One region of the Streptomyces sp. NPDC090088 genome, then DNA from elsewhere that is predicted to be linked to it. Evidence: riboswitches for the same ligand, from Rfam matches in the RefSeq annotation. Region 1 holds a riboswitch; each other region holds the start of a gene.
What was found. A riboswitch is a leader RNA that binds a small molecule or an ion and turns the genes downstream of it on or off. The one in region 1 is predicted to bind S-adenosylmethionine.
Positions count from the first base shown of each region.

Region 1 (10,025 bases):
CTCGGCCGCGCGGGAGGCGGGGGGCGTGGTGACGGTCACGTGGGGGGCTCCTCGTGAGTAGGTCGTATACCTTGATCGTATACCAGTCGGTATGTGCACACGCATCGAGTGCACCTCCGTCCACAACGACCTGCCCGGACGCACGCATTCCCGGCACCCGCCCGGATGCCGTGTGACCCGGGACACGGGCCCGCGGCCGGTACCGCTAGCCGACGAGCAGATCCCGCTTCAGCGAGCGGAGTTCCTTCGCGTCGATGCCGAGGCCCTTGTCCAGGTAGGCGCCGAAGGTGCCGTACTTGTCGTGGACCTCCTGGAAGCCGGAGTTCAGGTACTCGGCACGGACGTCCAGGAGCGGCTTGTAGACCTTCGCCTGGGCCGGGGTCATCGCGGCGAGCGTGGCCGCGTTGGCCGCCGCGCGGTAGGCGTTGCTGGCGAGGTAGTCCGTCATCACCGTGGAGCGGGGCACGCCGAGCGCGGTGAGCAGGGCGGCGCCGGCCCAGCCGGTGCGGTCCTTGCCGGCGGTGCAGTGGTAGACGAGCCCGTGCCGGCCCTCGTCGGCCACGCCCGCGAGGACCGAGGTGTACGCGGCCTGCGCGGTGGCGCCGCTGACCATGTACTTCTCGCCGTCCACCATCATCTGGACGGCGGCTTCCTCGGTGGTCGGCAAGGTGGTGGTCATGGAGGACCCGGCCAGCACGTCGGCGACGTGGTATGTCACATACGACGGCACGACGTCCGGTGCCGAGGTCCGCTCCGACTCGGTCCGCAGGTCGTAGTCCGCACGGATGCCCAGCCGCCCGAGCTTGGCGACGTCGGCGGCGGTGAGCTTGTTCAGGGCGTCGGAGCGGTAGATCTCGCCCATCTTCACCCAGTGGCCGTCGGCGGTCCGATAGCCGCCCGCGTCACGGAAGTTGACGGTGCCGTCGAGCTTGACGAGCCGGTCGGCGAGGTGCAGCGAGCCGCCGCGCTCGGGCACGAGGTCGAACCACTGCCGGTCGGCGGCGGGCAGCCCCTTCACCGTGACGTCACCCGTGGCACCGCCGCGCGCGACCACGTGCCCGTCGGCGCGGACGGCGACCGAGCGCACCCCGGGCGCGGTCCAGACGACGTGGTACGAGCCGTCGTCGTTCGCCGTCACGGTCGCGGCCGTGAAGGGGATGCGGTGGGACGAGTGCGAGTGACCGGCGGCCGGGGCGGCGACGGCGGCCGGCGCGGTCAGGGCGAGGAGCACGGCGGCGAGCAGGGAGGGCTTCATGAGCGTCATGAGACGGATGCTGTGTGCACGTACCGTCCCAGACGTGAACGCCGGATGACTGACAGCATGTGCATGGATGGCAGTTTGTGCCACACCACTCCCCCGACCGGCGCGAACGCCCTCCGCCGGCCGGCGGAAACGCCCGAGGGCGGCACCCCCTGTCGTGAACAGGGGGTGCCGCCCTCGGAAAGGACGAGCCGATCCGTGGCGGATCAGAAGTCCATGTCACCGCCCGGCATGCCGCCCGGGGCGGCCGCGGCGGCCTTCTCCGGCTTGTCGGCGATGACGGCCTCGGTGGTGAGGAACAGCGCGGCGATGGAGGCGGCGTTCTGCAGGGCAGAGCGGGTCACCTTCGCCGGGTCGATGATGCCCTCGGCGATCATGTCGACGTACTCGCCGGTCGCGGCGTTCAGGCCGTGGCCGACCTGGAGGTTGCGGACCTTCTCGACGACGACGCCACCCTCGAGACCACCGTTGACGGCGATCTGCTTGAGCGGGGCCTCCAGGGCGAGCTTCACGGCGTTGGCGCCGGTCGCCTCGTCACCCTCGAGCTCCAGCTTCTCGAAGACCTGGGAGGCCTGGAGCAGGGCCACGCCACCACCGGCGACGATGCCCTCCTCGACGGCCGCCTTCGCGTTGCGCACGGCGTCCTCGATGCGGTGCTTGCGCTCCTTGAGCTCGACCTCGGTCGCGGCACCGGCCTTGATGACGGCGACGCCACCGGCGAGCTTGGCCAGGCGCTCCTGGAGCTTCTCGCGGTCGTAGTCCGAGTCGGACTGCTCGATCTCGGCGCGGATCTGGTTGACCCGGCCCTGCACCTGCTCGGAGGAGCCGGCGCCGTCGACGATGGTGGTCTCGTCCTTGGTGATGACCACCTTGCGGGCCTTGCCCAGCAGGTCGAGGGTCGTGTTCTCGAGCTTGAGACCGACCTCCTCGGAGATGACCTCGCCACCGGTGAGGATGGCGATGTCGTTCAGCATCGCCTTGCGGCGGTCGCCGAAGCCCGGGGCCTTGACGGCGACGGACTTGAAGGTGCCGCGGATCTTGTTGACGACCAGGGTCGACAGGGCCTCGCCCTCGACGTCCTCGGCGATGATCAGCAGCGGCTTGCCCGACTGCATGACCTTCTCCAGGAGCGGGAGCAGGTCCTTGACGGAGCCGATCTTCGAGTTGGCGATCAGGATGTACGGGTCGTCGAGGGACGCCTCCATACGCTCCATGTCGGTGGCGAAGTACGCCGAGATGTAGCCCTTGTCGAAGCGCATACCCTCGGTGAGCTCCAGCTCCAGACCGAAGGTCTGGGACTCCTCGACGGTGATGACGCCTTCCTTGCCGACCTTGTCCATGGCCTCGGCGATGAGCTCGCCGATCTGGGTGTCGGCGGCGGAGATGGAGGCCGTCGAAGCGATCTGCTCCTTGGTCTCGACATCCTTGGCCTGTTCGAGGAGGGCACCGGAGACGGCCTCGACGGCCTTCTCGATACCGCGCTTGAGGGCCATCGGGTTGGCGCCGGCGGCTACGTTGCGCAGGCCTTCCTTGACCAGGGCCTGGGCGAGCACGGTCGCGGTGGTCGTACCGTCACCGGCGACGTCGTCCGTCTTCTTGGCGACTTCCTTGACCAGCTCGGCGCCGATCTTCTCGTACGGGTCCTCGAGCTCGATCTCCTTGGCGATGGAGACACCATCGTTGGTGATCGTGGGGGCGCCCCACTTCTTCTCGAGGACGACGTTGCGGCCCTTGGGGCCGAGCGTCACCTTGACGGCGTCCGCGAGCTGGTTCATGCCGCGCTCGAGGCCGCGCCGCGCCTCCTCGTCGAACGCGATGATCTTGGCCATGTGAAGTGGTCCCTCCAGGACTGGGGGTGAGTCTTCAGGACCGCGCCCGCGCCCGCGACGGACGGCTCGCCGACCCGTGGGTTCCTTGCCCCACCCGGCCCGCGGGCCTCACCGACCCGGTCCTTCTTTGTCACTCTCACCTTCAGAGTGCTAACGCCAATGATTAGCACTCGGGGTAGGCGAGTGCAAGCGCCTCCCGGGGATCGGGCACACGCGGCCGGGCATGCCGAAGGGCCCGTGCCCCGGGAGGCACGAGCCCTTCGAAGATGTACAGAAGAACGTCGCTGTCAGTCGGCGCGTGCTTCAGCTGGTCGCCAGCCGGACCATGTCCGCCTGCGGCCCCTTCTGGCCCTGCGAGATCTCGAAATCGACTCGCTGACCCTCTTCCAGGGTGCGGTACCCGTCCATCTGGATCGCGCTGTAGTGGACGAAAACATCCGCACCACCGTCGACCGCGATGAAGCCGTACCCCTTCTCCGCGTTGAACCACTTGACGGTGCCCTGAGCCATGCCTAACTCCCCTATTACTGGCCCTTGCACAGATCCACACTTCGCGGATCCGGGTCAGACCTCACCCCCCAATGGTTGGGGGCGTGCGCCGGAACGCGTCGACCGCGGCCGAATGTATCTGTCCAACTGCCGTCTGCAACAGGTCAATCGGACGAGAATTCTGGACGGGAAGGGTCCGGAATGTAGCAAGAATTCGGCCGAATTCAGGGCAAGTCGGGCCCCAGATAAGCCGCAAAAGCCGCAAAGAACCCGCACACTTTGGCTACTTCTTGTCGGGCTCGCGGTATCGAATACGGGGCTCCCGACCTGGAGATCAGGACCGCGTTCCCCAACTGTACCGCGCTCAACCACACAGAATTGCCCCCTCCGCTTCTCTCACGGAGGGGGCAATCAGATGAACACTCGGTGATGGGTGTTACCGAAGGTAATGTTCGGTCATACGGCCATCAGGTCAGCAGGTCAGCCGGGTCGGCGCGGTCTGCGGGGTCGGTCAGCCGCCCGCGACGGCCGGGATGATGGAGACGCCGGCCCCGTCCGGGGTGGCGGTCTCCAGGCCCTGCTCGAAGCGCACGTCGTCGTCATTGACGTACACATTGACGAACCGGCGCAGCTTGCCCTGGTCGTCGAGAACGCGGGCGGAGATTCCCGTGTGGTTCTTCTCCAGGTCGGTGATGACCTCGCCGAGGGTGGCACCTTCGGCACTGACTTCGGCCTGGCCACCGGTGTAGGTGCGCAGGATGGTGGGGATGCGAACAGTGACGCTCACGGCTTTAAACCTCCGGTCAGGGCAGCGCCCTATTTCTCGGGGACTCAGGCGAGCCCGGCCTCGTGGAAAGACTCGAGATTCGGGCGAATGGTCGCGGTAAGACCCGTACCCGCCACCGCGTCGAGCGTCTTCAATCCATCACCGGTGTTGAGTACAACGACCGACTTCGAGGGATCGATGAGCCCATTCTCAATGAGCTTCTTGGTGACTCCAACCGTCACTCCGCCGGCGGTCTCCGCGAAGATCCCCTCGGTCCGCGCGAGCAGCTTGATCGCGTCGACGACCTGCTCGTCGGTGACGTCCTCCACCGCGCCACCCGTACGGCGGGCGATGTCGAGGACGTAGGGACCGTCGGCCGGGTTGCCGATGGCGAGGGACTTGGCGATGGTGTTCGGCTTCTGCGGCCGGACCACGTCGTGGCCGCCCTTGAAGGCCACCGACACCGGCGAGCAGCCCTCGGCCTGCGCACCGAAGATCTTGTACGGCTTGTCCTCGACCAGCCCGAGCTTGATCAGCTCCTGGAGCCCCTTGTCGACCTTGGTGAGCTGCGAACCGGAGGCGATCGGGATGACCAGCTGGTCCGGCAGCTGCCAGCCGAGCTGCTCGCAGATCTCGTACGCCAGGGTCTTCGACCCCTCCGCGTAGTACGGCCGCAGGTTGACGTTGACGAAGCCCCAGCCCTCGCCGGCCGGGTCGCCGATCAGCTCGGAGCAGAAACGGTTCACGTCGTCGTAGTTGCCCTCGATGCCGACGAGCTCGCCGCCGTAGATCGCGGCCATGACGACCTTGCCCTGCTCCAGGTCGTGCGGGATGAACACGCAGGAGCGGAAGCCGGCCCGGGCGGCGGCGGCGCCGACCGCGCCGGCCAGGTTGCCGGTGGAGGAGCAGGAGAGGGTGGTGTAGCCGAAGGCACGGGCGGCCTCGACGGCCTGGGCGACGACGCGGTCCTTGAAGGAGTGCGTCGGGTTGCCGGAGTCGTCCTTCACGTACAGGCCGCCGGTGACGCCCAGCTCCTTGGCCAGGTTGTCGGCCTGCACGAGCTTGGTCCAGCCGGGGTTGATGTTGGGCTTGGTCGCCACGTCGGCCGGGACCGGCAGCAGCGGGGCGTAACGCCAGATGTTCGCGGGTCCCGCCTCGATCTGCTTCCGCAGCTCCTCGGCGTCGTACGCCGAGTAGTCGTACGCGATCTCGAGCGGGCCGAAACACTCCTCGCAGGCGAACACCGGGCCGAGCGGCACCCGGTGACCGCACTCGCGGCAGGACAGCGCCGTGGCGGGGCCCAGGTCGACGGTCTTCGGGGAATCGGTTGCAACAGTCTGCGCAGCCATGTGAGGCGAGGCCCTTTCTCCTCATCTTCCTCACGACGCATCTCGCCGTGAGACGGATTTGGCACCTTCCCTAGCCGGGAGCCACGCCTTGGAAGACGAGTACCGACTGGAGGGTTGCCGGGGCTTCATCGGGCCGTATCCCTCTGCCCCTCTGGATGAGCTGTATTCGGTTGTCAACGCACGGTGACCGCAGGACATGCGATGGTCATCGGCGTTGTTCAAGACTGTAACCGAAGGCCAGGACAGTTGAGATAGTCGTCCGAACCGCGAGATGGATCACACCGCGCTGTGTGATCGTGACAGTGAGGAGCCGCTGACTGTGCTGGAAGAAGTCGAGCGCTGGCTGGCCACCCGCTCCTGGTCCCTGAACGACCGTCCCCTGCACCGGATACTCGCCGCCAAGCAGCGGACGGGTCAGTCGGTCTCCGTCGTGCTGCCCGCGCTCAACGAGGAGGAGACCGTCGGTGACATCGTCGCGGTCATCCGCCACGACCTGATGCAGCAGGCGCCGCTCGTCGACGAGATCGTCGTCGTCGACTCCGGCTCCACCGACCGCACGGCGGTGGTGGCCGCCGCGGCCGGCGCCCGGGTCGTCCACCGCGACACGATCCTCCCCCGCATCCCCGCCGTCCCCGGCAAGGGCGAGGTCCTCTGGCGCTCCCTGCTCGTGACCACGGGAGACATCGTCTGCTTCATCGACGCGGACCTGAGGGACTTCTCCTCCGACTTCGTCTCCGGGATCGTCGGCCCGCTGCTGACCGACCCCGGGGTGGACCTGGTCAAGGCGATGTACGACCGCCCGCTGGCCGGCGCGGCCGGGCAGGGCGGCCGGGTCACCGAGCTGATGGCCCGCCCGCTGCTGAACATGCACTGGCCGCAGCTGGCCGGGTTCGTGCAGCCGCTGGGCGGCGAGTACGCGGCCCGCCGCTCGCTCCTGGAACAGCTCCCTTTCCCGGTCGGCTACGGCGTGGAGCTGGGCATGCTGGTCGACGCCCTGCACCTGGTCGGCCTGGACGCCCTCGCCCAGGTGGACGTGGGGGTCCGCAAACACCGCCACCAGGACGGCCAGGCCCTCGGCCGGATGTCCGCCGCGATCTACCGCACCGCCCAGCTGCGGCTGGCCCGCGGCCACCTGATCCGCCCGTCCCTGACCCAGTTCGAACGGAGCGAGGACGGCTTCGAGCCGCGCACGTACTCCGTGGACACGGAGGAACGGCCGCCGATGGCGGAGATCGCGGAGTACGCCGAACGCAAAGTGGCGTGACTTCGACGGGTTCGACGCGCGTTCCGTATACGGCCGCTGGTCGGGCGTAGCCGTACGTTTGAGCGTTTACGGGCCGGGCTAGGTTGAGGCGTATGGCTTCCACCGGCGGTGCTGAGGTGCTGGTCGCGTCCAACCGCGGCCCGGTTTCGTACGAGGTGCGCGAAGGCGGTGCGCTGCACGCCAAGCGGGGCGGCGGCGGGCTGGTCTCCGGCCTGTCGGCGATCGGCCCGGACGCGAACGCCGTGTGGGTGTGCGCGGCGCTGAGCGACGGTGACCGCGAGGCGGTGCGGCGGGCCGACGGCGGCCGGCTGCCGGTGGCGGACACCGGGGGCCAGCGGGTCCGGATGCTCGACATCGACGCGGAGGTGTTCTCCGACGCGTACAACGGCATCGCCAACTCGGTGCTGTGGTTCGTCCACCACATGCTCTACCAGACCCCGCTGGAGCCGGTCTTCGACGCGGAGTTCCGGCGCCAGTGGGCGTCGTACCAGGCCTACAACCGGGCGTTCGCCGAGGCGCTGGCCCAGGAGGCGGGCGAGGGCGCCGCGGTCGTCATCCAGGACTACCACCTGGCGCTGGCCCCGCGGATGCTGCGCCGCCTGCGCCCCGACCTCCGAATCGGCCATTTCTCCCACACCCCCTGGGCGCCGCCGGACTACTTCCGGCTCCTCCCCGACGACATCGCCGCCGAGCTGCTGAGCGGGATCCTCGGCGCCGACCACGCGGCGTTCCTCACCCGTCGGTGGGCGGACGCGTTCGTCGACTGCTGCCACGCCGTACTGGGCCCCGGGATCCCCTCCTCCGGAGACACCCGGATCGGGGTGCACGGGCTCGGCGCCGACGCGGACTTCCTGCGGAAGCGGTCGCACGAGCCGGACGTCGAGGAGCGGATGGCCGCCCTGCGGGAGGAGATCGGCGACGGCCGCAGGACCATCGTCCGGGTCGACCGTACGGAGCTCTCGAAGAACATCGTGCGCGGACTGCTGGCCTACCGGCAGCTGCTCGACGACCACCCCGAGTGGCGGGAGCGGGTGGTGCATGTCGCGTTCGCGTATCCGTCCCGGCAGGACCTCGCCGTCTACCGCGACTACACGGCCGAGGTCCAGCGGGTCGCCGACGACATCAACTCGGCCTACGGGACGGCGGGCTGGACGCCGGTCGTGCTCCATGTGAAGGACGACTTCGCCCGCTCCCTGGCGGCGTACCGGCTGGCCGACGTCGCCCTGGTGAACCCGATCCGCGACGGCATGAACCTCGTCGCGAAAGAGATCCCCGTGGTGTCGGACGAGGGGTGCGTGCTGGTGCTCTCGCGGGAGGCGGGGGCGTACGAGGAGCTGGGCGAGGACGCGGTGGTCGTGAACCCGTACGACATCGGGGGGACGGCCGCCGCGTTGGCGCTGGCGCTGGGCATGCCGGTGGAGGAGCGGGCGGAGACGTGCAAGCGGCTCGCTGCGGCGGCTACGGCGCTGCCGCCTGCGGCTTGGTTTCTTGAGCAGTTGGAGGCGTTGGGCGGGTGAGTTCGTAGTTCGTCGGCTGCGGGGCGGTGGGGGCTGGTCGCGCCCACGCGGCGGAGCCGCACATCGATACAGCCCCGCGCCCCTTACGGGGCTTACGGGGCGCTGTATGCGACCGTCTGGCCCAGTAGCCGTACGACTCCCTCCGGGCCGTCCACGACCACGTCCGCCCGGTCCGCCAGCTGGGTGACTTCCTCGCTGCCGCTGCACACCAGGACGCCGGGGACGCCTTCCTCCCGCAGCTTCTCGACGGCGGCGAAGGCGGGGATGTCGCCGAGGTCGTCGCCGGCGTAGAGGACCGATTCGGCGCCGATCTCCCTCGCGTAGTCGCGCAGGGCCACGCCCTTGTCCATGCCCGGGGGGCGGAGTTCCAGGACCAGGCGGCCCGGTTCGACGATCAGGGCGTGACGGGTGGCCAGGTCGGTCAGGGGGGCACGGAGGGAGTCGAAGGTGGCCTGCGGGTCGTCGGCCCGGCGGGTGTGGACCGCGACGGCGAAGCCCTTCTCCTCGATCCAGGTACCGTGCGCGGCGCCCACCCGGTCCAGGAGGGCGGGGAGTTCGGCGCGGGCGGCGGCGATGCCCGGGTGGGGCGGCGGCGCGGTGATCTCGCCGGTGGCCGCTTCCCAGCGTTCGGCGCCGTAGTGGCCGAGGACGACGAGGTGTTCCAGCCCGGGCACGCCCGCGAAGCCGCCGTAGCGGACCGCCACCTCGGCCGGCCGGCCGGTGATCACGGCGACCGCGGCCACCTTCGGCGCGAGCGCGGCCAGCACCGGCACCGCGTCCGGGTGGGCCCGCGCCTGCTCGGGATCGGCGACGATCGGCGCGAGCGTGCCATCGAAGTCAAGACCGATCAGCGCGGTGTGCGGCTGCGCGACAAGCGCCGCGAGACCGTCGCGACCGGCCTGGGTGCGAGGCGTCGGAAGGGGTTCCGTGATGTGGGTTCCCATGCAGCCGACAGTATCCGAGCAGCGCCCCGTCAGGGGCGCGGGGAACTGCGCGCTCAACCCCCACCGGCCCGCAGACCGAGGCGGCCGACGGGGGGGGGTCGAGGGGGGCGAAGGGGGGGCGAAGGGGGCGCAGCCCCTCAGCGCACCGCCCCCTCAGCGCACCGCCCCCTCAGCGCACCGCCACCTCAGCGCACCGCCACCCTCACCGCTCCCCCCGCCGAGCCTCCCGCACCCTCCGCAGCCGGTTCACCGTCACCGGGTCGTGGGCCAGCGCCCGCTCGTCGTCGAGGAGGGCGTTGAGGAGCTGGTAGTAGCGGACGGGAGCCAGGTCGAGTTCCTCGCGTATCGCCCGCTCCTTCGCGCCGGTGCCGGCGAAGCCCCGCCGTTCCAGGGCGAGGATCGCCTGCTCGCGCGCGTCCAGTTCTTGCCGGTCCATGCCGAGAACGGTAACGCTCAGCCCGTGCTCGTACGGCTGTCGGCCAGCGACGCCTCCGCCTGGAGGCGGGTGAGGACGGTCGTCGGGTTGCCCGTCGAGGTGACCGCGGTGCCTATCTGCTTCTTGATGTCGGCGCTGATGGCGGCCCAGGACGTCTTGCCCGCCGGGTA
Region 1 covers NZ_JBIVDZ010000006.1:165,938-175,962, reverse strand. Annotated here, with positions in the region: gene ACIPSJ_RS28625 (NADH:flavin oxidoreductase) at 1-39, opposite strand, end outside; gene ACIPSJ_RS28620 (tyrosine-protein phosphatase) at 206-1,264, opposite strand; gene groL (chaperonin GroEL) at 1,468-3,090, opposite strand; gene ACIPSJ_RS28610 (cold-shock protein) at 3,394-3,600, opposite strand; gene ACIPSJ_RS28605 (MoaD/ThiS family protein) at 4,091-4,366, opposite strand; gene thrC (threonine synthase) at 4,411-5,694, opposite strand; SAM riboswitch class I at 5,713-5,856, opposite strand; gene ACIPSJ_RS28595 (glucosyl-3-phosphoglycerate synthase) at 6,014-6,958, shown strand; gene ACIPSJ_RS28590 (trehalose-6-phosphate synthase) at 7,051-8,475, shown strand; gene otsB (trehalose-phosphatase) at 8,568-9,419, opposite strand; gene ACIPSJ_RS28580 (DUF3263 domain-containing protein) at 9,622-9,855, opposite strand; gene ACIPSJ_RS28575 (extracellular solute-binding protein) at 9,873-10,025, opposite strand, start outside.

Region 2 (10,025 bases), on a different contig from region 1:
CAGGCCGATGAAACATCCCAGTCCCTGACCATCGAGGAGGGCAAGAAGCTCTACTCGGTCGGCTGCGCCAGCTGCCACGGCACCGGCGGTCAGGGTTCGTCCGACGGCCCCAGCCTGGTGGGCGTGGGCGCCGCGGCCGTCGACTTCCAGGTCGGCACCGGCCGTATGCCGGCCGCGACCTCGCAGGGCCCGCAGGTCGTCGCGAAGAAGAACATCTACACCCAGGCCCAGATCGACCAGCTCGCGGCGTACATCGCCTCGCTGGGCGCCGGTCCCTCGGTGCCGACCAAGGACCAGTACGGTCCGGACGGTGCCGACATCGCCGCGGGTGGCGAGCTCTTCCGCACCAACTGCGCGCAGTGCCACAACTTCGTCGGCTCGGGTGGCGCGCTGACCAAGGGCAAGTTCGCGCCGGACCTGCAGGGCGTCGACCCGAAGCACATCTACGAGGCCATGCAGACGGGCCCGCAGAACATGCCGTCCTTCCCTGACACGACGCTGTCGGAGAAGAACAAGAAGGACATCATCGCGTACCTCGACTCGGTCAACAGCAGCAAGACGGTGAACCCCGGCGGTCTCAACCTGGGCGGCCTCGGGCCGGTCAGCGAGGGCCTGTTCGCGTGGATCTTCGGTCTCGGCCTGCTGATCGCGGTCGCCGTCTGGGTCGCCGCTCGGACCGCAAAGGCCAAGAAGTCATGAGTAGCCAAGACATTCCAGAAGAGAACCTGCCCGCTGAGCAGGATCACGCGCACGGCGCCGTGAGCGTCGCGGACGAGAAGAACCCGTTCGCGGACCCGGGTCTGCCGCCCCACGAGCACCGGATCCAGGACATCGACGAGCGGGCCGCCAAGCGGTCCGAGCGCGTCGTCGCCCTGCTGTTCACGGTGTCGATGCTGGCCACGGTCGGCTTCATCGCGTCCTATGTGACCATCCCGAAGGACAAGGCGATCTTCGTCTTCCCCCTCGGTCACATCAGCGCGCTGAACTTCGCCCTGGGCCTGACGCTCGGTGCGGCCCTGTTCTGCATCGGCGCGGGCGCGGTCCACTGGGCCCGCACCCTGATGTCCGACGTGGAGGTCGCCGACGAGCGGCACGCCATCTCGGCCGAGCCCGAGGTCAAGGCCAAGGTCCTGGCCGACTTCAAGCAGGGCGCCAAGGAGTCGGCGATCGGCCGGCGCAAGCTGATCCGCAACACGATGTTCGGCGCGCTGACCCTGGTCCCGCTCTCCGGCGTCGTGCTGCTGCGCGACCTCGGCCCGCTGCCCGGCACCTCGCTGCGCCACACGGCGTGGTCGAAGGGCAAGCTGCTCGTCAACATGAACACCAACGAGCCGCTGCGTCCCTCCGACGTCGCCGTCGGCTCCCTGACGTTCGCCAAGCCCGAGGGCGTCGAGGAAGACCAGGAGGACTTCCAGAACGTCATGGCGAAGGCGGCCCTGATGATCATCCGGCTGCAGCCGGACAACATCAAGGACAAGCGCGAGCTCGAGTGGTCGCACGAGGGCATCGTCGCCTACTCGAAGATCTGCACCCACGTGGGCTGCCCGATCTCGCTGTACGAGCAGCAGACCCACCACGTGCTCTGCCCGTGCCACCAGTCCACCTTCGACCTCTCCGACGGAGCCCGAGTGATCTTCGGCCCGGCCGGCCACGCCCTGCCGCAGCTGCGCATCGGCGTGAGCGAGGAGGGCTACCTCCAGGCGCTCGGCGACTTCGACGAGCCCGTCGGTCCTGCCTTCTGGGAGCGCGGATGAGCACCAACGAGAACTCAGAGTCCCGCGAGCGCGGGAAGGCACCGGCCGGCGAGCGTGTCGCCGACTGGGCCGACGGACGGCTCGGGATCTACTCCCTGGCCAAGTCCAACATGCGCAAGATCTTCCCCGACCACTGGTCGTTCATGCTGGGCGAAGTGTGCATGTACAGCTTCATCATCATCATCCTGACGGGTGTGTATCTGACGCTGTTCTTCCACCCGTCGATGAACGAGGTGGTGTACCACGGCAGCTACGTCCCGCTCCAGGGACAGCTGATGTCCGAGGCGTTCAACTCGACCCTGCACATCTCCTTCGACGTGCGCGGTGGTCTGCTCATCCGGCAGATCCACCACTGGGCCGCGCTGATCTTCCTCGCCGGCATGTTCGTGCACATGATGCGCGTGTTCTTCACGGGCGCGTTCCGCAAGCCGCGTGAGATCAACTGGCTGTTCGGCTTCCTGCTGTTCGTCCTGGGCATGTTCACCGGTTTCACCGGTTACTCGCTCCCGGACGACCTGCTCTCCGGCACCGGTGTCCGCTTCACCGAGGGCGCCATCCTGTCGATGCCGATCGTCGGCACGTACATCTCGTACTTCCTCTTCGGCGGCGAGTTCCCCGGCCACGACTTCGTGGCGCGGTTCTACTCGATCCACATCCTGCTGCTGCCGGGCATCATGCTCGGCCTGATGGTGGGCCACCTGATCCTGGTCTTCTACCACAAGCACACGCAGTTCGCGGGTCCCGGAAAGACCGAGAAGAACGTCGTCGGCATGCCGCTGCTGCCGGTCTACATGGCCAAGGCCGGAGGCTTCTTCTTCCTGGTCTTCGGTGTCATCGCGGCCATCGCGGCGACCACCCAGATCAACCCGATCTGGGCCATGGGCCCCTACCGCCCGGACCAGGTGTCCACCGGCGCCCAGCCCGACTGGTACATGGGCTTCGCCGAGGGTCTGATCCGCTACATGCCGGGCTGGGAGATCAACTTCTGGGGCCACACCCTGGTCCTGGGCGTGTTCATCCCGCTGGTCCTGTTCGGTCTGGTCCTGGGTGCGATCGCGCTCTACCCGTTCATCGAGTCCTGGGTCACCGGCGACAAGAGCGAGCACCACATCCTGGACCGCCCGCGCAACGCCCCGACCCGTACCGGTTTCGGTGTCGCCTGGATCACCGTGTACATGGTGGGCCTGATCGGTGGTGGCAACGACCTCATCGCCACCCACTTCCACCTGTCGATCAACGACGTGACCTGGTTCGTCCGGATCTTCTTCTTCGCCGGACCGGTGATCGCGTTCCTCGTCACCAAGCGGATCTGCCTCGGTCTGCAGCGCCGCGACAAGGAGAAGGTGCTGCACGGCCGCGAGACCGGCATCATCAAGCGGCTGCCGCACGGTGAGTTCGTCGAGATCCACGAGCCGCTCTCCCAGGAGCAGCTGCACACCCTCACCGCCCACCACCAGTACGAGCCGGCCCAGATCGGCCCGGCGGTCGACGAGAACGGTGTCGAGCGCAAGATCAAGGGGTCCGAGAAGCTCCGCGCCAAGCTGAGCAACGCCTACTACGGCGAGGACAACCAGATCCCGAAGCCGTCCGTCGAGGAGTACAAGGAGATCACGAGCGGCCACGGCCACCACTGATCGACGGCGTCGCCACGCCACAGCCGAAGGGCCCCCGTCCGTACACCGGACGGGGGCCCTTCGCGGTGCCCGGGGCTGGATAGGGTAGGCCTCACAGGCACCATTTCCCGGTACGACGATCAGGAGCGGCCTTATGAGCGCTGTGACCCCCGCTGGAGGCGACACCGCGGCGGGCCGTTCCTGGCCCGAGGTACTGAACGCGCTGCTGTACGGCCAGGACCAGAGCGCCGAGGCCACGGCCTGGGCGATGGACCAGATTATGCGCGGCCAGGCGACCGACGCCCAGATCGCCGGCTTCGTGGTCGCGCTGCGGGCCAAGGGCGAGACGGTCGAGGAGATCAACGGCCTGGTCCGCACGATGTACGAGCACGCCAACCTCATCGAGGTGCCGGGCCGCACGGTCGACATCGTCGGGACCGGCGGTGACGGCGCGAAGACGGTGAACATCTCCACGATGTCGGCGCTGGTGGTGGCCGGCACCGGCGCGAAGGTCGTCAAGCACGGCAACCGCGCCGCCTCCTCCGCGTCCGGCGCCTCGGACGTCCTGGAGAAGCTCGGCGTCAACCTCGACCTGACCCCGCAGCGGGTCGCCGAGGTAGCCGAGGAGGCCGGCATCACCTTCTGCTTCGCCGTCAAGTTCCACCCGGCGCTGCGTCACGCGGGTGCCGCGCGCGGCCAGTTGGGCATCCGCACGGTCTTCAACATCCTCGGCCCGCTGACCAACCCCGCGCGGGTGCGGGCCCAGGCCGTCGGCGTCGCGGACCCGCGCATGGCCCCCGTCGTCGCGGGCGTCTTCGCCGAGCGCGGCAACTCCTCCCTGGTCTTCCGCGGCGACGACGGCCTCGACGAACTCACCACGACCGCCACGTCCCACGTCTGGGTCGTCCGCGACGGCAAGGTCACCGAGCAGACCTTCGACCCCCGTGACGTCGGCATCGACCTGGTCCCGGTGGAGGCCCTGCGGGGCGGCGACCCGTCGTACAACGCGGAGGTCGCCCGCAGGCTCCTGGACGGCGACCAGGGCCCGGTACGGGACGCGGTCCTGCTGAACTCGGCGGCCGCCCTGGTCGCCCTGGACCCGGGCCCGGGCACGCTGCCCGAACAGCTCCGCGCGGGCATGGACAGGGCGACGGAGTCGATCGACTCGGGCGCGGCCAAGAGGGCCCTTGAGCGCTGGGCGGCGGCGACGAACAAGTAGCGGCGGCGCGGAGGTCCGGCACCGCCGGGTCCCGCCGTCGCGGCGGCGCGCAGCCCCGCGCGGCGTTGTCGGCGGTGCCCGGCCGGCCAGGCCCTCGTTCCGTCATCCGGACAGAGGTTGCGCGGCGGCGATCACTTCCCTTACGTTTCTTCCCAGGTCATGAGTGACAGTCATGAGGCCCCGGCCGACTGTCCGGCAACCCTCCGTCCGTGGCGGGGTGCCCCGGGTGAAGACCAGGTCGTAGGCAGCGAGGTCTACGGCAAGCGCGGACCCCTCGACACACCAGGGGTCCTGGTCGTACGAGGGAGCCTTCTGTGAGCAAGCGAATGCGATAGGGCGTCGAGCCCCGCCTCCGCGTACCCCTTTTCAGCTTTCCCCGTGCCGTCGACACACCGTCCGGCACGGCGGTTCCGCTTACCCTCACAGGAGTTCCGCCATGTCTGTCTCCACCGCTGCCTCCGCCCAGTCCGTTTGTGCCCCACTGCCCGTTCTGGGCCGGGATGTCGCCGTCCCGCTGGTCACCGGCGGCGAGGTCACCTACGCCGCCCTCGACTACGCGGCCAGCGCCCCCGCCCTCCAGCGGGTCTGGGACGACGTCGCGGCGTACGCGCCCTACTACGGCAGCGTCCACCGCGGCGCCGGCTACCTCTCGCAGCTCTCCACGGACCTCTTCGAGAACGCCCGCCGGACCGTCGCCGAGTTCCTCGACTGCCGCCCCGACGACCAGCTGGTCTTCACCCGCTCCACCACGGACTCCCTGAACCTGCTGGCCCGCGCCCTCCCCGCCGACTGCCAGGTCTTCGTCTTCGAGACCGAGCACCACGCCTCCCTGCTGCCGTGGCAGGACGCCCGCGTCACCTACCTCAACGCCCCCCGCACCCCGCGCCAGGCAGTCGAGACCCTGGAGCGCGCCCTCGCCGACCGCGACCCCCACGGCCCGGCCCTGGTCTGCGTCACCGGCGCGTCCAACGTCACCGGCGAGCTGTGGCCGGTACGGGAGCTCGCGGCCGCCGCGCACGCCCACGGCGCCCGGATCGTCCTGGACGCCGCCCAGCTGGCCCCGCACCACCCCGTCTCCGTCCAGGACCTGGACGTCGACTGGGTCGCCTTCTCCGGCCACAAGCTGTACGCCCCCTTCGGCTCCGGCGTCCTCGCCGGCCGCGCCGACTGGCTCCAGGCCGCCGAGCCCTACCTCGCGGGCGGCGGCGCCAGCCGCAAGGTCACCCGGCGCGAGGACGGGGGCGTGGCCGTGGAGTGGCACGAGAGCGCGGCGCGGCACGAGGCCGGCTCGCCCAACGTCATCGGCGCCTACTCCATCGCCGCCGCCTGCAAGGCGCTCACCGAGGCCGGCTTCGACACGCTGGTCGCCCGTGAGCGGCACCTGATCGAGACGGTGCGCTCTGGACTTGCCGAGGTTCCGGAGGTCCGGGTCCTCTCCCTCTTCGGCGACGACGCCCCGCGCGTCGGCGTGATCAGCTTCGTGGTGGACGGCTGGAACAGCTCCCACTTCGCCGCCGCCCTCTCCGCCGAGTACGGCATCGGCGTTCGCGACGGCCTCTTCTGCGCCCACCCGCTGGTCAGGACCCTCCTCGGCTCCGACCCCCAGACCCAGGGCGAGTGCGGGGCGCCGGAGGCGGCACCGGGCGAGAAGTCCCTCAACGCGATCCGCGTGAGCTTCGGGGCGGGGACGCCGGACGAGCACGTGGAGCGGTTCGTGGGCGCCGTACGGGAACTGGTCCGGGACGGCGCGAAGTGGAACTACCGCACGGAGGACGGCCGTTGCGTACCGGCCGTGTGACGGACTGACGTCCACTCGCGCGTATACGCTCACCTCGGCAGCTGTACGGAGAGCAGGGGGAGCGCGGAGTGCAGGAGCTGCGGGAGACTGACCCGCGGACCATCGGTCCCTACCAGGTCCTGGGCCGGCTCGGGTCCGGAGGCATGGGCGAGGTCTACCTCGCCGAGGCCCGGGGCGGCCCCCGGCTCGCGGTCAAGGTGGTGCGGGCCGAGCATGCGGAGGACCGCACCTTCCGGGCCCGGTTCCGGCACGAGGTGCGGGCCGCGGGGACGGTCGGCGGGGCGGGCACGTACACCGCACGGGTGGTGGACGCGGACACCGAGGCGGACCGGCCGTGGATGGCCACCGAGTACGTGGACGGCCCCAACCTGCGGGACGCGATCCTCGACGGCGGCCCGCTGACCGGGGACGCGGTACGACTGCTCGCGGCCGCGCTCGGCGAGGCGCTGGCCGCGATCCACGCGGGGGGCCTGGTCCACCGGGACCTCAAGCCCTCCAACATCCTGCTGGCGCCGGACGGCCCCCGGGTCATCGACTTCGGCATCGTCCGGGCCCTGGAGGGGACGGCACTGACCCGGACCGGAGTGATCGTCGGGTCCGTCGGCTACGTCTCGCCCGAGCAGATCCGCAACGGCGCCCAGGTCGGGCCGGCCAGTGACGTCTTCTCGCTCGGCGCGGTCCTCGCCTACGCGGCGGGCGGCCGGGAGCCCTTCGGCGAGGGGCAGGATTCGGTCGTTCTGCTGCGGATCCTGACCGGGGACGTCGACCTGTCCGCCGTGCCGAAGGACCGTCTGGCGCTAGTGGAGGCGTGCCTGCGCGACGACCCCGACGCCCGGCCGACGCCCGCCGACGTGGTCGCGGCGGTGGGGCACACGGCGGACAGTCTGCGCGCGGGACTGCGGGCCGGGTGGTACACCGGCGGCGCCCCGACCCTGCCCGGGACCGCGGACGACGGCACCCGCTGGATGCCGGAGCACGGCTCGGGGGAGCGGGACAGCCGGGTCGAGTACATGGCGCCCGTGACGGTCACGGACACCCCGGCCGCCGCCCCGGGCCCCGCCGCGCCCTCCCGGCGCCGCCTGCTGGCGGGCCTGGCGGGCGGTTCGGCGGCCGTGGCGGCCGCGGGCGCCGGCGGCTGGCTGTGGCTGCGGGGCTCCTCGGGGAGCACGGGCCGGCCGGGGTCGGGGGAGGAGAAGGGCACGACCGCGTCGGGCGCTCCCCTGACGGGCTGGCAGTACCAGGTCCAGGGGCTGGGCGGGCGGCGCGGCCCCTGCGCGGCACTGTCCCCGGACGGGAAGCTGGTGTACGTCGGCGGCGCGGACGGCTCGCTGCACGCCGTGGACCCGTACGGCCGCGCCGTCTGGGCGACCCGGCTGGGCGGGCCGGTGATGTCCCCGCTCGCCACCGCCGACGGTGTGTACTGCCTGCTGTACGACAACGGGGAGGGGTCCACCCGGCTCTGCGCCCTCGGCCGGAACGGCAAGGTGCGCTGGACCAGGCCGGTCGCCGGCGACAGCCAGGTGCCGGTGGCCGCGGGCGGCCTGGTCCTGGTGTCGTACGGCTCCGCGGACAAGGGCGGGGTGCGTGCCTACGCCTCCGACGGCACCAAGGCCTGGGACATGCCGACCGGCCCCGCGCCCACCAGCGAGCCGCTGGCCGCGGACGGCGTGGTCTACTGCGGCACCTTCGGCGACCAGCTCCTCGCCCTGGACGCGAAAAGCGGGCGGCGGCTGTGGGCGACGGCCGCCGGCAGCGACACCGGGCGGCCGACGCTGGTCGGGGACGTCCTGGTGGTCGGGTCGGGCGGCGAGCAGATGCTGCACGGCATCAGCCGCGCGGGCAAGCCGCTGTGGCACAAGTCGGGGAACGACCTGCCGAGCGGCAGCCGCTACTTCACGAGCGTGGCGTTCGGCGGCCTGGCCGTCACCGCGAGCGACTACGAGATCCTGGCCCTGGACCCCGGGGACGGATCGAAGGCGTGGGCGTCCGCGTTCACCGCCGACGGCAACCAGTACGGCGACCCCGTGGTCGCGGCCGGCACGCTCTACGTGCGCCAGGGCTCGACGCTCTTCGGCCTGAACCGCAAGGGGGGACGGACCTGGCGGAAGCGGGTCGAGGGCGGGGTGTCCACCGGGACCCAGAGCCCGGTCGTCCGCGACGGCCGCATCTACGTCGCGACCGCCGACGGCATCACCGTCCTCGCCCTGAAGGACTGAGGCGCTGAAGGACTGAGGGGCTGAAGGGCTGAGGGGTCAGCTGTCCAGGCCGATCGCGAACGCCGCTTCCAGGTCGTGCTGGGAGTACGTGCGGAACGCGACGTGCGTGTCGGTGCCCTCCACGCCGGGGATCTTGCTGATGCGGCCGGGGATGACCTCGGCGAGGTCCTCGTGCTGCTGTACCCGGACCATGGCGATCAGGTCGTACGTGCCGGTGACGGAGAAGACCTCGCTGACGCTCTCCAGCGCGGCGATCTGTTCCGCGATCTCGGGGATCCGGTCCACGCTGGTCTTGATGAGGACGATCGCGGTGATCACGGCTGGTTCTCTCCCTCGGGTGCCGGGGCTGGGGCGGTCCTCACTTTAGTCGTACGGCCGTACCGGACCCACGCGTACCCGAAGCCGAGTCCGAAGCCGACCAGGTGGGCGAGGTAGGCGACGCCGGGGCCGGCGGGGGCCTGGCCCAGGGCGAGCCACTGCAGGGCCGCCCAGAAGGGGAGCACCACCCAGGCCGGGAAGCGCAGGGGCAGGAACAAGAGGAAAGGGAGAAGACTGGTCACGCGGGCGCTGGGGAACAGGTACAGGAACGCTCCGAGGACCGCCGAGATCGCCCCGGACGCCCCCACCAGCGACTGCTGGGACGAGGCGTTGGCGGCCGCGTAGCCGAGCAGCGCGAGATAGCCGCAGCCGAGGTAGAAGAGGGTGAACTCCACGCGGCCCATCCGCTCCTCGGTCATCGCCCCGAAGACGAAGAGGAAGAGCATGTTGCCGAGCAGGTGCACCCAGCTGCCGTGGATGAACAGCGCCGTGGCCGGGGTGAGCGCCTCCCGCGCCGGGCCGTCGAACAGGTCGGCGGGGACCACGCCCCAGCGCCGGAAGTACGCCCGCTGCGCCGCCGCCAGGGCGTCCCCGGTGCCGTAGGACGGCGTGAAGCCGGAGCCGGGGCCGAGCAGGAAGATCAGGCAGCACACCGCGATCAGCGTGTACGTCATGGGCGCCGACGTGCCCCTCAGGCTCCGCAGGGTCCGGGCGGCCGTCGTGTTCCGGTTGCCGATCATGGACATAGAGCATGGCGTAACGGGACGCAGTGGTGCAGATCGCCTCGCCGCCAGGGCCTGTCCGGCGGATCAGGTCGGAGGAAAGCTGCGGAGCTTATTAGCGCAGGTGAGCGGGGTATGGTGCGTGCAGCTGCAAGGCGGAGGAGGGAGTCGACGCGGTGGGGGCACCTCCCGGCCGAAGGCTGGGGGACGTCGGCGAGTGACGACAACGCGGCAGATGTGCGTGCCGTACCCCGCGTCTCCGACAGGATCCGCCGGACAGGCCCTGGGGACAGGGCGGCGTCGAGTACCCGCCAGGCCGTAGGGTAACGAGCCACACGCGTCAGGACGGCGCGTCACGGACACTAGAAGGAAGCGAACAAGCCAC
Region 2 covers NZ_JBIVDZ010000001.1:1,437,529-1,447,553, forward strand. Annotated here, with positions in the region: gene ACIPSJ_RS06330 (cytochrome c) at 1-699, shown strand, start outside; gene ACIPSJ_RS06335 (Rieske 2Fe-2S domain-containing protein) at 696-1,754, shown strand; gene ACIPSJ_RS06340 (cytochrome bc complex cytochrome b subunit) at 1,751-3,388, shown strand; gene trpD (anthranilate phosphoribosyltransferase) at 3,522-4,586, shown strand; SAM riboswitch class IV at 4,742-4,858, shown strand; gene ACIPSJ_RS06350 (aminotransferase class V-fold PLP-dependent enzyme) at 5,023-6,384, shown strand; gene ACIPSJ_RS06355 (PQQ-binding-like beta-propeller repeat protein) at 6,453-8,600, shown strand; gene ACIPSJ_RS06360 (Lrp/AsnC ligand binding domain-containing protein) at 8,637-8,918, opposite strand; gene ACIPSJ_RS06365 (rhomboid family intramembrane serine protease) at 8,915-9,658, opposite strand.
Region 2: another riboswitch for S-adenosylmethionine. It lies ahead of ACIPSJ_RS06350 (aminotransferase class V-fold PLP-dependent enzyme); the one in region 1 lies ahead of thrC (threonine synthase).

Region 3 (10,025 bases), on a different contig from region 1:
ACCTCAGGCGTGGGCGGCGGGCGCGGCGGCGAATCGGTTGGCGGGGCGGGGCAGGCCGAGCGTGGTGCGCAGGGTGTCGCCGGGCCGGGGCGGGTGGTGGAGTCCGGCGGCGGCCAGGGCGGGCAGTACCTGCTCGGCCAGCACCGGGAGGTCGTCGGCGAGGACGGCCGGGTGCAGCCGTATGCCGTCGACGAACTGGGCGAGTTCGGCGAGGAGTTCGGTCAGTTGCTCCGGGGATCCGGTGTGGCGCAGTCGGCCGGTCGCGGGCCGGGGGGCGGTGCGGTCCAGTGCGGCCAGCCGGTCGGCGGCGGGCACGGCGGTGTCGAGGACGATCTCCACCTCGGCGAAGACCAGGGGTGCGCCGGCCTCCCGGGCGGCGTCCGCGCGGGCGGCGACAGCGGCGGGCGTGGGCCGGCCGACCAGGACCACGTCGGCGCGCTCGTCGATCTCCAGCGCGTCCGGTGCGAGGACCACGACCTGTCCCTGTGGCGGACGCGGGGTGATGAGCGGGCCCTTGACCGTGAAGGAGGCGCCCTCGAAGTCGATGTGGTGCACCCGGTCCGCGTCCAGGTAGCGGCCGGTGGCGGCGTCCTTGACGACCGCGTCGTCCTCCCACGAGTCCCACAGGGCGCGGGCGGTGTCGACGACGTCCTCGGTCTCCCGGCGCAGTGCCCCGGCCGGGACCGGTTCCCGGCCCACGGTGGCGAGTGCGGCCGCGTCGGCCGCCGCTCCCACCAGCCAGGCGGCCCGGCCGTGCGACGCGTGGTCCAGGCTCGCCAGCTGGGTGGCGAGGTGGAAGGGCTCGGTGGTGGTGATGTGCAGGGTGGGCGCGAGCCCGATCCGGTCGGTGAGCAGGGACACGTACGCCGCGCGCGTCCCTGCCTCGATCCGGCCGACGGACCCGGGCCCGGCACCAGGCGGCAGCGGCTCGTCGGCGAACGTGACGAGGGCGAAGCCGGCCTGCTCGGCGGCGACGGCGGTCCGCCGCAGCGCCCTCGGGGTGACGGCGACCCGGGCGGCCGGGTGGGCGCCACCGCCGTCGGCCTCCAGGGCGAGGTGCAGCCCGGGCAGCCCGGTGTGACGGTCAGTCATGGGGAGTTCCTCCGGTGGACGGTTCACACTGCGGTGCGGGGACGGGGAGGGCCGGGCGGCCGGTGGCGGCGGACCCGGAGACGGGCGGGGCCGCCCGGGCGGCTGCCGTGGGTGCGGTGCGGGCCAGCCAGAGCGCCACGCCGGCCGCCGCCAGCACCGCGGTCGCGGCGCCGGAGGCCAACCCCCAGCGCACCCCGGCGTGTTGGGAGATCCAGCCGACGACGGGCGCACCGACCGGGCTGCCGCCCATGGAGATCACCGTGTAGACCGCCATCACCCGCCCGCGCATGGCATCGCTGACCTCGGACTGGACGAAGGCGCTGACGGCCGTGTTCAGCGTCATCAACGTGAAACCGGCGGGCAGCAGCAGGACGAGGAAGGCGGGATACGACGGCATCAGCGCCGCCACCGCCTCGAACCCGCCGAACAGCAGCGCGCCGACGACGACCGTCCGCACCCGGGGCGAGACCCCGCGCGTGGCGGCGATCGTCCCGGCGACGGTCCCGACGGCCAGGGCCGTGTTCATGAAACCGAGGCCCCGGGAGCCGACGTCGAAGACACGCCCGGCGAACAGGGTCAGGGTGGTCGGGAAGTTCACCGCGAAGGTCGCGGTCAGCCCGAAGACCGTGAACACGCCGACGAGTTCGGGCCGGGCGGCCACATAGCGCAAGCCCTCCGCCCCCGCCCCCGTCCACGGCGGCCGGGGCGTGGCCGGCCCGCCGCCCGTGCGCGGCCGGATCGCGAGCACACCCGCGAGGACCACGGTGAACGACACCGCGTTGAGGGCGAACACCCACCCGGTGCCGATCGCCCCGATCAGCACCCCGGCGATCGCCGGGCCGATCAGGCGCGCGGCGTTCAGGGAGAGGATGTTCAGCCCCGCGGCCTTCGGGATCAGCGTCCGCCCGACCAGTTCGGTGACGAAGGACAGCCGTGCGGGGTTCTCCACCGTGAACACACTGCCCAGGGCGAAGGACAGCACGTACAGCGCCCACAGCGGAGCATGACCGGAGAACACCAGCGCCGCCAGCAGCAGTGCCTGCACCGCGTACAGCGTCTGGGTCCACAGCAGCAGGGTCCGCCGGTCGTGGCGGTCGGCCAGGACGCCGCCCCACAGACCGAACAGCAGCACCGGGGCGAACTGCAGACCGGCGACCCACCCGAGCGCGGTCCCGCTGTGGGTGAGGGTCAGGACGTACCAGTCCAGCGCGACGCCCTGCATGGCGCTGCCGATGTTGGACACCAGACCCGTGCTCCAGTAGATCCGGTAGTCACGGACCCGCAGCGCGGCGAACGCCCCTGACGGGACGGTTCGGTTGACGGCCATGCGTCTCTTTCCGAGGGGTCGATCCACGGTGGCGAGGGCCGTACGACGATCTCGTCGCGAAGTCGGCCTGGGGTGACGGCGATTGGTAGCCGCGTGGGGGCTTCGCAGGCGACGGCCCTACGCGACGACGGCGCTACGAGGCAAGAGTGGGAGAGAAGCCCGGTGGGACGGGCCGGGGGTCAGCGACAGGTCTCGTCGAACTGATCGGCGCGACGGCCCACCCAGAACGGGTCGAGCAGCACGGTGCGTGCCTGACCTGCGGTCTCCATGACCGGATCAAAACACACGGCGGAAGGTGCGTCCACCACGCGTCCCGCCCCGTGAGACGGCGCCGTCTTTCGAACAGGACGCCCGGTTCCGGGATTGACGTACGACAAAACCGCTCCGTAGCATCGCGACCGGCATTGAGTGTCAGCGTCAAGCCCTGGCTCGCTGACCGGCAACCCTCCCGCGCGGCGGGGTGCTCCAGGTGAAAGCCCGGCGGGATCACCGACGATCCCCGCAAGCGCGTGGCCCCGTGAGCGGGGCCGGAGAAGAGGAGGACCGGTATGCGGCAGCGCGATGACCTCCCGGCTCCCTTCACCGACGCCATGGCCTTCTCCCGGCTCTCGCGCCGCCGTCACATCGATCTGAAGCGCTCGACCAGCTGCCTCTGTCAGGCCTGACCAGCGCATCCCCCGCCGGCCGCCGCCCTCTGCCGGCCGACCACCGCACCGGCCTCTGCCGGTCATTGCTCACCGCTCCCATGCGCACGGCTCCGCCGCCGCTCCGGGTGCCCCTTCCCTGACCCGTTTCCGTACAGCGCCTCCCCGTGCCGGTGCCCTCCGGCCCGGGCCGCACGCCCCTGCACGGCCGTGCCTCGCGCACCGAAGCCCGGCACCCCGTTGCCGGGTGACACGAGTAGGAGAACCCCCTCCGTGACAGCACTTCCCTTTCCCAGAACGTCCCGCTGGGCGCCCCTGGCCGCCCTGCTGACCACCGGTGTCCTGCTGACCGCCTGCGGCTCGGGCGACGGCGGCACCGGCAGCGGAAGCAGCCGGCCGAAGTCCGGTGGCACCCTCACCTTCGCGGTGGGTTCCGACGCCGGCTGCGTGGATCCGCAGCAGGTCGGCAGCAACGACACCATCTACTCGGTGCGCCAGCTCGTGGACTCCCTGACCGACCAGGACCCCAGGACCGGCAAGATCGTCCCGTGGCTGGCCAAGAGCTGGGACATCAACGCCGACGCCACGGAGTTCACGTTCCGGCTGCGCTCGGGGGTCACCTTCAGCGACGGCTCCGCGCTGACCGCGCAGGTGGTGAAGGACAACTTCGACGCGGTCCCGAAACTCGGCGCCCTGGGCACCCTCGCCGAGGGCTATCTCAGCGGCGTCAAGGCCACCACCGTGGTCGACCCGCTCACCGTCAAGGTCACCTTCAAGCAGCCCAACGCCCAGTTCCTGCAAGCCACTTCGACGCACTCGCTGGGCATCGAGTCGTCGGCGAGCGTCAAGAAGAGCCCGCAGCAGAAGTGCAGTGACGGTGTGGTCGGCTCCGGGCCGTTCGTGCTGAAGCAGTACGTCCAGAACCAGTCGGTCACGCTGGACCGGCGGTCCGGGTACGCCTGGGGCTCCTCGCTGTGGTCCAAGAAGGGCGCGGCCTACCTGGACAAGCTGGTGTTCAAGGTGGTGCCCGAGGCGGGCGTCCGGGCGGGCAGCCTCCAGTCCGGGCAGGTGGACGTGATCAGCAGCGTCGGCAAGGCCAACGAGGCCGCGCTCAAGGGCGGCCAGGTCACCCTCCAGCGCCGGGCCAACCCCGGTGTGGTGTTCGGGCTCGGCCTCAACAACGCACGGCCCCTGTTCAAGGACGCGAAGGTGCGCCAGGCCGTCCAGGTCGCCGTCGACCGCAAGCAGATCGCCGACACCGTCTTCCCCACCGGCACCCAGCCGGCCACCAGCGTCCTGGCGCACACCACGCCGGACTACACGAACCTCGCCGCCGACCTGTCCACCGACGCAGCCAAGGCCAAGTCCCTGCTGGATCAGGCTGGTTGGAAGGCGGGCGGCGACGGCATCCGCACCAAGGACGGCAAGAAGCTGTCCCTGACCATCACCTGGTTCCCCAACGCGGCCACCAACCAGCCCGCGTTGGAACTGGTCCAGCAGCAGCTGAAGGCCGTCGGGATCGACGTGGTGCTCAAGCAGCTCCCGGTCACCCAGTTCGCGACGACGGTCCAGTCCGGCGACTTCGACGTGGTGTGGGGCAACGTGACCCGTGCCGACCCGGACATCCTGCGCACCTCGTTCTCCACCCAGCTGGGCAACTTCTACCACCTGCCCGCCAGTTCGCTGGACACCGCGCTCACCGCGCAGGCCGCGACGACCGACACCGCCAAGCGCGCGCAGCTGGTCGCCGAGGCACAGAAGCTGCTCGTGCGGAACGCGTACAACGTGCCGGTGGTGGAGCTGCAGACCCAGCTGGGTGTGTCGGACAAGGTCCACGACCTCGACTTCGACTCGGGCAGCCGCGTCCAGCTGCACGACACCTGGATCGGCTGACGCATGCGCCGCTACGTCGTCAAACGCCTGGCGCAGGCGGTCGGGGTGCTGTGGGCGGCCTACACGGTGTCGTTCCTGGTGCTGGACTTCCTGCCCGGTGACCCGGTGAGCGCGATGGCCGGTGCCGGCATGGACTCCGGGCAGGTCGACCCGGCCCAACTGGCCGCGCTGCGGCACGAGTACGGCTTCGACAAGCCGGTGCTCGTGCAGTACGCCGAGTATCTGGGGCGGGCGGTGCGCGGGGACTTCGGGGACGCCGTCTCCACCGGCCGCCCGGTCACCTCCGTGATCGGCGACGCGCTGCCGCAGACGCTCCAGCTGACGGGGGCCGCGCTGGTGCTCGCGGTGGTGCTCGGCGGCGGGCTCGCGGTGGTGGCGACGTACACCTCGCGGCGGTGGCTGCGGCAGCTGCTGCTGTCGCTGCCGCCGCTGGGGGTGTCGGTCCCGACGTTCTGGGTGGGGCTGCTGCTGGTGGAGGCCTTCTCCTTCCGGCTGCACTGGTTCCCGGCGTTCGGCAACGACGGGCTGCGCGGTCTGGTGCTGCCGGCGCTGACCCTGGCCCTGCCGACGGGTGCACTGGTCGCCCAGGTGCTGGCCAAGAGCCTGCTCACCGCGCTCGACCAGGCTTATGTGGAGACCGCCCGGGCCAAGGGCGCCGGCCGCTGGCGGGTGCATCTGCGGCATGCGCTGCGCAACGCGTCACTGCCCGCGCTGACGGTCGTCGGGCTGCTGGTGGGGCAGCTGATCGCCGGTTCGGTGGTCGTGGAGACGGTGTTCTCCCGTGACGGCCTGGGCCGGGTGACCGCTGCGGCCGTCACCGCCCAGGACATCCCGCTGGTCCAGGGGGTGGTGGTGTTCGGTGCGCTGATCTTCGTGGCGACGAACCTGGTCGTCGACCTCGTCTATCCGCTGCTGGACCCGCGGATCGTGGTGGCCTCGAACCGGAGGGTGGGCCTCGCATGAGCCAGAGCCTTGTCGACGACACGGGCGGCACAGGCGGCACAGGCGGCACGGGGAACGCGTCCGGGGCCGAGCTCGGTCCCGCCCGGTCGGTCGAGGCGGGACCCGCGACCACCCCCGGGCCGTACCGCCGGGCCGATGTACGCCGAGTGCTGCGGTTCCTGGTCCGCCGCCCCGGTCTGCTGCTCTCGGTGGCTGTCCTGGTGCTGGTCGTGCTGGCCTCGTTCCGGCCGGACCTGTTCACCGCGCAGGACCCGTTGAAGGGAGTCCCGTCGGAGAACTTCCGCGGCCCGGGCGGCAGTCACTGGTTCGGCACGGACGAACTCGGCCGCGACGTCTTCTCCCGCGTGGTGCACGGCGCCCAGCTCTCCCTCAAGGCCACGCTGATCGCGGTCCTGGTCGCGTTCGTGGTGGGCGGCCTGCTCGGGGTCGTCGCCGGGTTCGTGGGCCGCTGGGTGGACGACGTGCTGATGCGTGTCGTCGACGTCCTTCTCTCCATCCCGGCGCTGTTCCTGTCGCTGGCCCTGGTCACCGCGCTCGGGTACGGGACGGTGAAGGTGGCGGTCGCGGTCGGTATCGCCAGCGTCGCCTCCTTCGCCCGGGTGGCCCGCGCCGAGGTGCTGCGGGTGCGGCAGGCGCTGTTCGTGGAGGCCTCGCGGTCCTGCGGGGCCCGCTGGTACACGGTGCTGGGCCGGCATGTGCTGCCCAACGCGGCCGGCCCGGTGGTGGTCCTGGCCACCCTGGACTTCGGCTCCTCGATCCTGGCCGTGTCCGCGCTGAGCTTCCTCGGCTACGGCGCGCCGCCGCCGGCCCCGGAGTGGGGGACGTTGATCTCCGACGGCCGCAACTACCTGGCCAACGCCTGGTGGCTGACGGCGCTGCCCGGGCTGGCGATCGCCGCGACCGTCCTGGCCACCAACCGCGTCGCGCGGGCGCTGGACGGCGAATGGTCCCGGCAGCGATGACCGACGAACCCGAGAACGGTGAAGGCGTGAGCACACCACTGCTGGAGATCCGCGACCTGTCCGTGTCATACCGCACCCGGAGCGGGTCGGTAGCGGCCGTGCGGGGCGTCGACCTCGACGTCTGGCCAGGGCAGGTGACCGCCGTCGTCGGCGAGTCCGGTTCCGGGAAGAGCACCACCGCGCACGCGGTCACCCGGCTGCTGGCGGCGAACGGCACGATCGACGCGGGCACGGTCCGCTTCGGCCGGCACGACCTCGCCACCCTGTCGGAGGCGGAGCTGCGCACCGTGCGAGGCGCGCGGATCGGGCTGGTCCCGCAGGACCCGACGGTCTCGCTCAACCCGGTCAAGCGGATCGGCGAGCAGGTCGCCGAGGTGCTGCGCGTCCACGGACTGGCGACCCGGCGTTCGGCGGCGGCCGAGGCGGTCGAGGTCCTGAACCGGGCCGGACTGCCCGACGCGGCCGTCCGGGCGCGCCAGTACCCGCACGAACTGTCCGGCGGCATGCGGCAGCGGGCCCTGATCGCCGTGGCGCTCGCCGCGAAGCCCGAGCTGATCATCGCCGACGAACCGACCAGCGCGCTCGACGTGACCGTGCAGCGGGTCATCCTCGACCATCTCCAGCACCTCACCGAGGAGTCGGGCACCGCGATCCTGCTGGTCACCCACGACCTCGGGGTCGCCGCCGACCGGGCCCAGCGCCTGGTGGTCATGTCCGAGGGCAGGGTCGTGGAGGCGGGCGAGACGCGTGCCGTCCTCGCCGACCCGCAGCACGAGTACACCCGGCGACTGCTCGCCGCCGCCCCCAGCCTGACCACGGCCCGCCCCCGCACCCCGGTGCCGGCCGCGCCCGCGGACGCCGTGCCCCTGGTCGAAGTACGCCACCTGGTCAAGGAGTTCAGGCTGCCCCGGGCCGGCGGCGAGACCCGGACCCTGCGCGCGGTCGACGACGTCAGCCTCACGCTCCACCGTGGGCAGACCCTCGCCCTGGTCGGGGAGTCGGGCTCGGGCAAGTCCACCACCGCCCGGCTGGTGCTCCGGCTGGCCGACCCGACCTCCGGACAGGTCCTGTTCGACGGGACCGACATCACCACCGCCACGGGTGAGCGGGCCCGGCAGCTGCGCCGCCGTGCCCAGCTCGTCTACCAGAACCCGTACGCCTCCCTCGACCCCCGCTTCTCCATCGCCGAGGTGATCAGCGAGCCGCTGCGCGCGTTCAAGGTCGGCGACCGCGCGGCCCGGCTGGCCCGCGCGCGTGAACTGCTGGACCGGGTCGCCCTGCCCGCCTCGACGCTGGAGCGCCGCCCGGCGGAGCTGTCCGGCGGGCAGCGCCAGCGCGTGGCCATCGCCCGTGCCCTCGCTCTCTCCCCCGACCTCGTGGTGTGCGACGAACCCGTCTCCGCGCTCGATGTCTCCGTCCAGGCCCAAGTCCTGGACCTGTTGGCCGAGTTGCAGGCGGACACCGGCGTGGCGTACCTGTTCATCTCGCACGACCTGGCCGTCGTACGGCAGATCGCGCACCAGGTCGCCGTCATGCGGGCCGGGCGGATCGTGGAGACGGGCCCGCCCGGGGAACTCTTCACCGACCCCCGCCACGCGTACACCCGCGAGCTCCTCGCGGCGATCCCCGGCGGCCGCGCCCCCTCCCCCGTCGGCCCCGTCGGCCCCGCCCCCCTCGCCGCCGAGACCACCACAAGCTGAGGACGAGCGTCGTATGAGCACTCCCACCATCACCTCCTTGGCCTTTCTCACCCCCGGCAACTTCGCCGACGACGACCCCTACCCGGGCCTGGAGGAGACCCTCCGGCTGTTCGAGTACGGCGAGCGGCTCGGCTACGACGGCGCCTGGATCCGGCAGCGCCACCTCGAACACGGCGTCGGCTCGGCCGCCGTCTTCCTCGCGGCGGCCGGGCAGCGCACCGAACGCATCGAACTCGGCACCGCGGTCATCCCGATCGGCTACGAGAGCCCGTTCCGGCTGGCCGAGGACCTGGCGCTGGCCGACGTGCTGTCCCGGGGCCGGCTCCAGATCGGCTTCAGCACCGGGATGCCGCACGCCGACCTGCTGGGCGATCTGGTGTACGACGGGGACTGGCGCGGCTTCGACCTGTCGTACGGCAGGATCGCCCGGCTCGTCGAGAACCTGGGCGGCGGCTATCTCGGCGGCCCGGACACGGTGATCCACTCGCCGGGGAACGTCCAGCGCCCCCGGCTGCAACCGCACAACCCCGGTCTGGCGCGGCGGATCTGGTACGGCGGCGGAAGCCTGCGTTCGGTGCGCTGGGCCGCCGGGCAGGGTCTCGGTCTGCTGTCCGGCAACATCGTCACCGGCGAGGAGACCGACGACTTCACCACCGCCCAGCTCAACCTGCTCTCCGCGTACCGGCGCGCCCGGCCCGCCGACCGTCCGGCGCGGGTGGCCCTGGGCCGGGTGATCGTGCCCGTCGACAGCGCCGACGCGGCCACTCGCGCCCGCTACCACGCCTACGCGGCGAGCCGTCACGAACGCACCCTGGCACCCCAGGGCCCCAAGCGCGTCCTGTTCGCCCCGGACGTCGTGGGGACCGCCGAGGAGATCCTGGAGCGGCTGACCGCCGATCCGGTCCTCGCCCAGGTGTCGGAGCTGCGCCTGGAGCTGCCGTACGAGTTCCGGCGGGAGGAGTACGAGCAGATCCTGCACGACGTACGGCATCTGATCGCACCGGAACTCGGCTGGCGTCCCGCCGGTGCCCCCGCCGCGGTGCGGGAGGCGAGCCGGTGAGCCCCCGTACGGAACCGGCCGTGCGGCTGGAGGTGCACACCCGCGAACCGTTCGCCGAGGGCCACCGCTTCGGCGACACCGGCGCGTACGAGGTGCTCACCGCGACCGCCCGCTACGCCGTCGACCCGGACGATCCGCGGGTACCCGCCCACCGCGCCGTCCCCGATCTCGATCTCGCGCCTCGCGACGACACCGGCCTGGTCCGGTTCAGTGGTGACGTCGAGATCCTGCGGCCGGTCGGCGGCGGCCGCCGTCGGCTGTTCTTCGACTGGGGCAACCGCGGCAACAAGCGGGCCCTGCAGTACTTCTGCGACGCCCCGCACACCAACCGGCCCCGCACGCTCGCCGACGCCGGCAACGGCTATCTGCTGCGCCGCGGTCACA
Region 3 covers NZ_JBIVDZ010000004.1:714,486-724,510, forward strand. Annotated here, with positions in the region: gene ACIPSJ_RS23195 (LLM class flavin-dependent oxidoreductase) at 4-1,092, opposite strand; gene ACIPSJ_RS23200 (MFS transporter) at 1,085-2,419, opposite strand; SAM riboswitch class IV at 2,820-2,933, shown strand; gene ACIPSJ_RS23205 (putative leader peptide) at 2,968-3,084, shown strand; gene ACIPSJ_RS23210 (ABC transporter substrate-binding protein) at 3,337-4,956, shown strand; gene ACIPSJ_RS23215 (ABC transporter permease) at 4,960-5,919, shown strand; gene ACIPSJ_RS23220 (ABC transporter permease) at 5,916-6,881, shown strand; gene ACIPSJ_RS23225 (dipeptide ABC transporter ATP-binding protein) at 6,863-8,581, shown strand; gene ACIPSJ_RS23230 (LLM class flavin-dependent oxidoreductase) at 8,595-9,641, shown strand; gene ACIPSJ_RS23235 (alpha/beta hydrolase domain-containing protein) at 9,638-10,025, shown strand, end outside.
Region 3: another riboswitch for S-adenosylmethionine. It lies ahead of ACIPSJ_RS23205 (putative leader peptide); the one in region 1 lies ahead of thrC (threonine synthase).